Regions from separate parts of the Burkholderia mayonis genome, predicted to be linked through region 2. Evidence: riboswitches for the same ligand, from Rfam matches in the RefSeq annotation. Region 2 holds a riboswitch; each other region holds the start of a gene.

Region 1 (3,273 bases), on a different replicon from region 2:
GCGGCTCCTCGCCGAAGCGCACGATCGCGTGTCGCGAACGCTGAAGGAGCGGCGCGACGCGCTCGAACGGATCGCGCAGTATCTGCTGAAGCACGAGGTCGTCGATCATGAGATGCTCGTGAGACTGATGAACGACGAGCCGCTGCTGGAAGGCGAAACCGGCGAAACGGGAAAATCGGGCGAGCAAGGCGGGAGCGCGGCGAAGCGGGGCGAAGACGATCCCGATCCGCCGACGCTGCCGACAGGCGCCGACAAGGCCGATCATTCGGTGCCGCAGTGACGCAGCCGTATCGGCGGCGGGGCGCTCATCGCTTGCGTCGGGCGGCGCGAAACGGTTCGCGAGGCAACGGTTCGCGAAGCGAGGCGAGCGCCCGATCGGATCGGCGGATATCTGCGGCGGCGATGTCACACGGAAAGGGCGCGGCGCGAGCGTCGACGGCATGACGAAGCGCTCGTCGCCGCAATCGTCCCGGGGTGCGCCGCGCCGGTGCGGCCAACGCCGCGCACGCGCCGCCGGCCGCGCGATCGATCGCGGGCGGCGCGCCGGCAAGCCGCCCGTCGCCACCCCTTACTCGATCGGCCATTCCCTTCGCGGCCGCGCCCAGAACAGCATCAGCACGAGCGCGCCGAACATCCCGCCCAGATGCGCGAAATGCGCGATGCCGCTGGCCGCGCCGGCGACGCCGAGCAGCAACTCGACGCCCGCGTAGACGAGTGCGAACACCCACGCGGGCATCGGAATCGGCGGAAACAGCAGCACGACGCGGCGCGACGGATACAGCAGCGCATATGCGGCGAGCACGCCGAACACGCCGGCCGACGCGCCGATCGTCGGCGCGGCGCCCGTCGCCGTATAACGGGCGACGACGAGCTGCGTGAGCGCGCCGCAGACGACGCTCGCGAGATAGAGCGTGCCGAACCGCGCGCGGCCGAGCGAGCGCTCGACGTCGCGGCCGAACATGACGAGCCCGAGCATGTTGAAGATCAGGTGCGACAGCCCCGCATGCAGCGCGCTGTACGTGACGATTTGCCAGACATGGAACGCCGGCGCGCCGGCCGCGGCGCCCGTGCTGAGCCGCGGCGGCCACAGCGCGAACAGCGTGAGCACGCGGTCGGGATCGGCGAGCTCGATGAAGAAGCCGATCAGGTTCAGGACGACGATGGCGAGCGTCATGGCGGCCGCGGGCGGGAAAAGTGGGGCGTCGACGGTCATTATGCCGGCATCGCCCGGCCCCCGCCGACGCGCGACAGCGCGCGGCGCGATCGATGCGATCGCATTTCCCGTCGACCGTGGATCGTGAGCGGCTTGCGCCGCGCATCGCGGCATCGGATCGTTCCGGCATCGCGACAGCGGGCGTTGCAAACCGCTTCGGCCAGCCGTTCCGTCGCGCCGGCCGAGGGTGCCGCATAGGGCGACCGGACCGCCCGCATCGGCTTGCCCGCCGCCGGGTTCTTATCGATAATAGCCGGGCCATCAGGGGGAGCCGGGCGATCGGCTGAGAGGTTCCGCGCAAGGAACGACCCCTAAACCTGATCCGGGTAATGCCGGCGTAGGAATGAGGTCCGCCATGGCTTGTCCGAAGCTCGCCGGTCGCCGCGCCGCGGCCGCGCTCTCCGTGTTTCCCGTGTTTCCCGTTCCGCTCGGCGCGCGCCGATGACGCCGTCCGTCATCGCGCTCGTCCTGTTCGCGGCGATCCTGCACGCGACGTGGAACGCGCTGCTGAGAAGCGGCGCGGACCGTCTGTGGAGCATCACCATGATGAGCTTCGCGACGACCGCCGCCGCCGCCGTCTGCGCGGCGCTGCTGCCGCTGCCCGCGCGTGCGAGCTGGCCGTATCTGACGGCGTCCGCCGCGCTGCAGGTCGGCTACAGCGTGTTTCTCGCGTACGCGTATCAGGGCGCGGCGCTCAGCCAGGTCTATCCGGTCGTCCGCGGCACGGTGCCGTTGCTCGTCACGCTGGGCGGCTACGCATGGGCGGGCCAGCGCCTGGGCGGCGCGTCGCTCGCGGGCGTCGCGCTCGTATCGGGCGGCATCGCGAGCCTCACGCTCGGCCGGTCGCGGATTCATCTGCGCTCGTTCGCCGCCGCGCTCGTCACCGCGCTCTTCATCGGCGGCTACGTGACGGTCGACGGCGTCGGCTCGCGCATCGCGGGCGATCCGCTCGCGTACGCCGCGTGGATCTTCATCGTCTACGGCATCGCGATGCCGGCTGTGTTCTTCCTGTTCGGCCGCCGTTTGAGCGACGGCTTCACGCGCGGCGAAATGCTGAAATCCGCGGCGGGCGGGCTGATCTCGCTCGTCAGCTACGCGGCGGTCGTCGACGCGCTGTCGCGCGGTCCGGTCGGTCCGATCGCCGCGCTGCGGGAGACGAGCATCGTGTTTTCGGCGTTGATCGGCTGGGCGTGGCTCGGCGAGAAGCCGAGCGGGCGGCGCTTCGCCGCCTGCGCGGCGGTGGCGGTCGGCGCCGCCTGCCTCACGTATCCCGCTTGAGACGCAAGTGTTCGCGCGACGTGCGACGGCGGCCCATGATGCGCGGTCGGACGACGCGTGCGTGAATGGCGGAAGCCGAGGGCGCGACAACATAAATGCGGGTTTCCATCGAAGCGCGCTTTCAGTTACTTTCAGCTATATTGGTATGACAAAATATTCCGGCTGATCCTGACGATTTACTTTCAGCCGCGAACCGGTCCGAGTGCCGTCGACGGCTGCTTGACCGTCGTCGACCGTACCGCGGATTCGCGCCTTTCCGATGTCTTTTCCACGGGATGATTGCGCACCACCGTTCGAGAGCAATCGCAGGCACCCGGGAGCATATCGGCGACCGGGGGTGGCTGGCATCGATCGAGGCATGGCCACGAGATGCGCAAGCCGAACTGCGAGAGCGTGCAGCTACAGGCAGCCGCCGACCTTGCGAATCGAATTTCGACGCGCGTTTGAGGCCCCGAAAACTGACGAGAAGATCGGTTGGCGATTCATAAACGCGGTATCGCTCGGGCTCGATCCGATCGATGACGAGAACGTCTTGGGGATTCAGCGCATTCGAAGGATGTAGGAGCCGCCCGACGCTCCGCATCCGCGCGACGCATTTGGCAAAACCGAATGAAAAAGGTCGATCGAGGCCTCTCTCGATTCTCAAAGGCATGAATGAGGAGACAGCAACGATGGAACATTTTTTTAACGTCATCATTGGCGGCGGCCCAGCGGGAATCAACATGGCTCTCGAATTCGAGAGAAGGGGGATTGAATATCTTTTGCTCGAGGCGAACGAGACT
Region 2 (3,273 bases):
GAGCTTGTACGTGATGATGCCTTCCTTCACGTCGTCCTTGTTCGGCAGGCCGAGGTGCTCCTTCGGCGTCACGTAGCACAGCATCGCGGTGCCGAACCAGCCGATCATCGCCGCGCCGATGCCCGACGTGATGTGGTCGTAGCCCGGCGCGATGTCGGTCGTGAGCGGCCCGAGCGTGTAGAACGGCGCTTCCTTGCACCAGTCGAGCTGCAGGTCCATGTTCTCCTTGATCAACTGCATCGGCACGTGGCCCGGACCTTCGATCATCACCTGCACGTCGTGCTTCCACGCGATCTGCGTGAGCTCGCCGAGCGTCTTCAGCTCGCCCAACTGCGCTTCGTCGTTCGCGTCGTAGATCGAGCCGGGGCGCAGGCCGTCGCCGAGCGAGAAGCTCACGTCGTACGCCTTCATGATCTCGCAGATGTCCTCGAAGTGTTCGTACAGGAAGCTTTCCTTGTGATGCGCGAGACACCACTTCGCCATGATCGAGCCGCCGCGCGACACGATGCCCGTCATCCGGTTCGCGGTGAGCGGCACGTATTGCAGACGCACGCCCGCGTGGATCGTGAAGTAGTCGACGCCTTGCTCGGCCTGTTCGATCAGCGTGTCGCGGAAGATTTCCCAGGTCAGGTCCTCGGCGCGGCCGTTGACCTTTTCGAGCGCCTGGTAGATCGGCACCGTGCCGATCGGCACCGGGCTGTTGCGGATGATCCACTCGCGCGTTTCATGGATGTGCTTGCCCGTCGACAGGTCCATCACCGTGTCGCCGCCCCAGCGGATCGCCCACGTCATCTTGTCGACTTCCTCGCCGATCGACGACGTGACGGCCGAGTTGCCGATGTTCGCGTTGATCTTCACGAGAAAGTTGCGGCCGATGATCATCGGCTCGGTTTCCGGGTGGTTGATGTTCGCCGGGATGATCGCGCGGCCGCGCGCGACTTCTTCGCGAACGAACTCGGGCGTGATCTCCGCGAGTGCGTTCGCCCCGAACGCGGCGGCGCCGAACGCCTGGCCGACGTGCTGGCGGCCCATCATCGCGGCGAGCTTCGCGCCGTTCGGGCCGCTCGCCTTCAGGCTTTCCAGATATTCGGCGCGGCGCTGGTTCTCGCGGATCGCGATGTATTCCATCTCGGGCGTGATGAGCCCCGCGCGTGCGTAGTGCATCTGCGTGACGTTCTTGCCCGCTCGCGCGCGGCGCGGGTGGCGGTGCAGGTCGGGGAAGCGCAGCTCGGCCGTCGCCGGGTCCGCCGCGCGCTCGCGGCCGTACTCGCTCGTGAGGCCCGTCAGCGTTTCGGTGTCGCCGCGCGCGTCGATCCAGCGCTGGCGCAGCGCGGGCAGGCCCGAGCGGATGTCGATCTTGACGTCCGGGTCCGTGTACGGGCCCGACGTGTCGTAGACGTAGATCGGCGGATTCATTTCGCCGCCGAAGCTCGTCGGCGTGTCGGATTGCGTGATTTCGCGCATCGGCACGCGAATGTCAGGTTGCGAGCCCGTCACGTAGACCTTGCGCGAGTTCGGCAGCGGGGCGACGGCGGCGGCGTCGACGCGGGCGTCGGCCGACAGGAACTTGGGATTGGCGTTCATGCGATCTCCTGTGGTGGGGCGCTAAGCAGGAGACGAGATTCGCGACGCGACGGGATTCAGACGTGGAACAGCGGCGAAATCCTGACGCTTCCCTGCGCTGGCATTATCCAGATCAGGTTCAAAGGGTATTTCTCACCCGCGCCGCACGATCGCTTGATCGAGCGCATTGCAGGACCCCCGCGTTAGCAAGCGCAAAAGATACACCGGGTCGGCTGCGGTTTCAACAGGGGACAGATCGATGGCGTGCGAACGCGCGTTTGGCAGCGCATGCTGCGCCGCGGCTGGGGCGGCTCGGGCGGCGCCGCCGCGTACGCGTTCGAGGCGCGCGGGCGGCGCGTCGTCTTGCGCGTCGAACCGGCGCGGCAGGGCGCGGCGGCGCGTTTGTGCGCCGCGCGATCGACCGCGCGCCGGCTCAATCGTCGGTCCCGGAGAAATTTTTGCGCGCCGCTGTCATATCCGCCGCCGCGTCCCGACTATTCGGCTCCTCAACCAATAACGATGGAGCTATCCCATGAAAAGGAATCTGATTGTTGTCGCGTGTGTCGCCGGTTTCGCGTTCGCCGTGCCGTTCGCGCATGCGCAGAACGATGCGATGTCGAAGGACGCGATGTCGAAGGACGGCATGGCGATGTCGAAGGACGCGATGTCGAAGGACGCGATGTCGAAGGATGCGATGTCGAAGGACCAGATGGGCAAGAAGCAAGATCACATGGCGAAGGGCGGCATGAAGAAGGACCCTATGTCGAAGGACGCGATGAAAAAGCCGATGTCGTCCGACAAGACGGGCCCGATGTCGAACTGAGCGGCGCCGTTCCCGGCGGATTTCACGGCATGATCCGGCTCGGCCGTCCATTTGCTGTTCGGGCGGTCTTTTTTCTCGCGATGCCGGGCGTCGAGAAAAGCCGGATCACGACACGCATGCCGGTGTGCGCAGCGTCCGCGTCCGGCACTGACCGACGAGTTTCGATATGTCGATTTCATTTTCCGCTTCGATGCGCGCCGTCGCGGCGACGCTCGCGCTCGGCGCGGCGTGCGTCGCGCAGGCGGCCGCGCTCGGCGCGTGCGCCGCGCGCAGTCCCGACGGTCGGCAGGCGCTCGTCGAGCTCTACACGAGCGAAGGCTGCAGCAGTTGTCCGCCCGCCGACGACTGGCTCGCCCGGCTCGCCGCGCATCGCGCCGCGCCGCGCGTCGTGCCGCTCGCGCTGCACGTCGATTATTGGGACGGCCTCGGCTGGACCGATCGCTTTGCGCAGCATCGCTTCACCGAACGGCAGCGCGCGCTCGCGTCGCGCGGCGGCGGCAGCTTCGTCTATACGCCGGAGGTCGCCGTCGCCGGGCGCGAGCTGCGCGGCTGGCGCGATGCGGACGCGTTCGAGCGGCGTGTCATCGCGACGGCCGCCGAGCCCGCGCGCGTCGGCATCGCGCTGTCCGCCGCGCGGCGCGCGGACGCGCTCGACGTCGATCTGTCCGTGACGCTGCGCGCCGGTGCGCCGCGTGCGGTCGATGCGTATCTGGCGCTGTACGAGAACGGCATCGAGTCGCAGGTGCGTGCGGGCGAGAACCGCGGCGCGACGCTGCATCACGAGCGCGTCGTGCGCCAGTGGATCGGGCCGCTCGCGTCCGAGGGACGCACGGCCGCGTCGCTCGACGTGCAGCGCCGGCTGCCGTTGCCGGCGGGCCTGCGCGCAC
Region 3 (3,273 bases), 1.7 Mb from region 2:
GTCGCCGAACGGCCAGAGGCCCGCGAGCGCACGCATCAGCGTGCTCTTGCCGGAGCCGGACGGCCCGCGTACGAGCCAGCGCGAGCCGGGCTGGATCGCGACGTCGCCAATCGACGCGAGCGCCGCGCCATTCGGCAGCGCGAGCTTTAGGCCCGACGTCGTGATTTCGGCCGTGTCGACGTAATGCAGGTTGATGCCGCCGTGCTCGGTCGCGGGCGACATCGCTTCCTTCAGGTGCGACGCGCCCATCACACGCTTGAATTCGCGCAGACGGTTGACGGTCGCGCGCCACTCGGCGAGCGTGCCGTAACTGTTGATGAACCACGAGAACGAGTCGCTGACGGTGCTGAACGCACGGCTGATCTGCATCAGCACGCCGAACGTGAACGCGCCTGCGAAGTAGCGGGGCGCGGCGACCGCGATCGGAAAGAGGCTCGCGAGCTGCGCGTAGAAGTTCAGCACGAACGTGAGGCGCTTCGTGTAGCGCATCACGCGCCACCAGTTCTCGCGGATCCGCTGGAACAGGTTCTGCTCGTGTGCGGTCTCGACGGGCTCGCCGCTGTAGAACGCGATCTGCTCAGCGTTCTCACGGATGCGGATCAGGCTGAAGCGGAAGTCCGCCTCGACGCGCTGCTGCTGGTAGTTGATCGACACGAGCGGATGGCCGAAGCGGTGCATCACGTACGAACCGGCGATCGCGTAGATCATCGCGACCCACACCATGTAGCCGGGGATCGTGATCGCGTGGCCGCTGAGCGTGATTGTCGCCGCGCCGGCGATCGACCAGAGGATCGTCGCGAACGAGATCAGCGTGACGACCGTCGACAGCAGGTCGAGCGACAGCGACAGCGTCGTCGACGCGAGCGACTGCAGGTCGTCTGCGATCCGCTGGTCGGGGTTGTCGGCGAGCCGGTCGCGCTCGATCCGGTAGAAGTTGCGGTCGCCGAGCCATTCGTGCAGGAAGCGCGTCGTCAGCCACTGGCGCCAGCGGAAGCCGAGCATCTGCCGCAAGTAGAGACCGTACACCGCGAGGATGATGAACGCGAACGCGAGCACCGCGAACGTGATCAGCAGGCTCGGGAAGTCGCGCACGTCCTTCGATTGCAGCGCGTTGTAGAACGACGCGCTCCACGAGTTGATCCGCACGTTGATCCACACGAGCGTCAGATTGATCGCGACGATCGTGACGAGCAGTCCCCACGCGACCTTCCACTCTTCGGAGACCCAATAGGGCTTGATGAGGCTCCACGTGGATATCGGAGACGGATGTCGCGACGGATCGTCCGGAATGGGGGCGAGGGCTTGCATCGATTGAGTCATGAGCTTCCTGATGTGAGGCCGGCGACGCCGGGCGGACGGCCGCGCCGCGCCCGGCGCGCCCGTTCGGCGCCGCCGCGCGGCGAGCGTGCCGCGGATTCTGGCGAGCATGTCTTAAACGACGCTTAACGCCGGGAGCGACATCGGCACGCCGCCGCCGCGATGTCGCTCGCGCGCCGTGCCCTGCGGGCATTGTGCCAGCGCCGCGGTGCGGCAGGCGAATTTGCCGCATTCCGAGGTTTGCTGCCGTTTCCGCTTTTATGGTCTAATGGCCGTCGACGAAACAGGGGTGCTTCGCGCGCCTCGGCCCTGCCGGTCGGCACGGCCGGATGCGCGGCGAGGCTGAGAGAGACCCTTCGCACCCGATCCGGGTAATACCGGCGCGGGAAGTTTCCGATCCCGCCGGGCCGCGCCCGCCGCCGTCGCTTTGTCGAGCTGCGCGTCGCATGGTTCTGGCCGGCCTCAGTCGCCGGTTTCGTCCTTTTGGGTGCGCATCTTCGCGCGTGACGGAAGGTATCGATGACCGTGCAATCTTCAGTTCTTTTGCTTCGCTGCGAGCCGTCGGCCGCGGCGGCTTCCCCGGCCCGCCTTTCGGGCCGTCTCTCGGTGACGAACACGACGGGCGGATGCGATGAACCTGCACGCGTCTGAACCCGATTTCGCGGTGCTGGGCGGCGGCCTCGTCGGCCGTCTGATCGCGTGGCGCCTCGCGGGCGCGGGGCACCGCGTCGCGCTCTACGAGCGCGGCGATGCGGCGGGCTCGGGTTCCGCCGCATGGGTCGCGGCGGCGATGCTCGCGCCGCTCGCCGAAGCGGCGAGCGCCGAGCGCTTCATCTCCGATCTCGGCGTCGCATCGCTCGACCTCTGGCCGCGCTGGCTTGCCGAGCTGCCCGAGCCCGTGTTCTTCCAGCGCAACGGCACGCTCGTCGTCTGGCATCACGCGGACCGCGCGGAAGCGCCGCTCTTTGAGCGCCGCGTGCGCGCGAACGCGAGCGCCGAGCTGCTCGACGGTGGCCTCGTCGCGCTCGCGGGCGCACAGGTCGACGCGGCCGAGCCGGCGCTCGCCGGGCGCTTCGCGCACGGCCTCCTGCTGCCGCGCGAAGGCCAGCTCGACAACCGCCAGGTGCTGCGCGCGCTCGCTGCGGGCCTCGCCGAGCGCGGCGTCGACGCGCACTGGAACACCGCAATCGAGCCGCAGGCGGCGCCCGTCGCGCGCATCACGATCGATTGCCGCGGGCTCGGCGCGAAGGCGCAGATGCCGACGCTGCGCGGGATCCGCGGCGAGGTCGTGCGCGTGCACGCGCCGGGCATCGGCCTCACGCGCCCCGTGCGGCTTCTGCATCCGCGCTATCCGCTCTACGTCGCGCCGAAAGAGAACGATCTCTACGTGATCGGCGCGACCGAGATCGAGGGCGAGGACATGTCGCCCGTCAGCGTGCGCTCGGCGCTCGAGCTGCTGAGCGCCGCGTTCTCGGTGCATCCGGCGTTCGGCGAGGCGCGCATTCTCGAGCTGAATTCGCAATGCCGGCCGACGCTGCCCAACCATCGCCCGGCGCTCGTCTGGGATGGTGGTGCGACGCTCGCGGTCAACGGCCTGTACCGGCACGGCTTCATGATCGCGCCGGAAGTCGCCGACACCGCGGTCCGCTTCGCACGGGCGCTTGTCGAGCGTACGGTGAAGGATGCCGACACGTTCGCCGCGTGGCGCCACGACGCGCGCTGGCCGGCGCTGCTGCAGCAAGGCGCGGCGCACGCGCCCGCGTGAGCGCGGCCCGCCGATCCGATCAATCGATATCGACAGCATCATGGACATCCAGATCAATCAACAGACGCTCTCGCTGCCCGACGGCGCGACGGTCGCCGACGCGCTCGCCGCATACGGCGTGCAGCCGCCGTTCGCGGTCGCGATCAACGGCGCGTTCGTCGCGCGCACGCAGCACGCGGCACGCGCACTCG

The links. A riboswitch is a leader RNA that binds a small molecule or an ion and turns the genes downstream of it on or off. The one in region 2 is predicted to bind thiamine pyrophosphate.
Region 1: it holds a riboswitch for thiamine pyrophosphate, as region 2 does, so the genes downstream of both, WS70_RS25105 (DMT family transporter) here and thiC (phosphomethylpyrimidine synthase ThiC) in region 2, are expected to answer to the same signal.
Region 3: it holds a riboswitch for thiamine pyrophosphate, as region 2 does, so the genes downstream of both, WS70_RS02065 (FAD-dependent oxidoreductase) here and thiC (phosphomethylpyrimidine synthase ThiC) in region 2, are expected to answer to the same signal.

Annotation. Positions count from the first base shown of each region.
Region 1 covers NZ_CP013387.1:1,463,008-1,466,280, reverse strand. The annotation lists gene ftsH (ATP-dependent zinc metalloprotease FtsH) at 1-280, shown strand, start outside; gene WS70_RS25115 (rhomboid family intramembrane serine protease) at 569-1,174, opposite strand; TPP riboswitch at 1,468-1,574, shown strand; gene WS70_RS25105 (DMT family transporter) at 1,655-2,491, shown strand; gene WS70_RS25095 (NAD(P)-binding domain-containing protein) at 3,163-3,273, shown strand, end outside.
Region 2 covers NZ_CP013386.1:2,548,173-2,551,445, reverse strand. The annotation lists gene thiC (phosphomethylpyrimidine synthase ThiC) at 1-1,584, opposite strand, end outside; TPP riboswitch at 1,656-1,773, opposite strand; gene WS70_RS12285 (pentapeptide MXKDX repeat protein) at 2,096-2,386, shown strand; gene WS70_RS12280 (DUF1223 domain-containing protein) at 2,553-3,273, shown strand, end outside.
Region 3 covers NZ_CP013386.1:404,816-408,088, forward strand. The annotation lists gene WS70_RS02060 (ABC transporter ATP-binding protein/permease) at 1-1,320, opposite strand, end outside; TPP riboswitch at 1,593-1,723, shown strand; gene WS70_RS02065 (FAD-dependent oxidoreductase) at 1,949-3,082, shown strand; gene thiS (sulfur carrier protein ThiS) at 3,123-3,273, shown strand, end outside.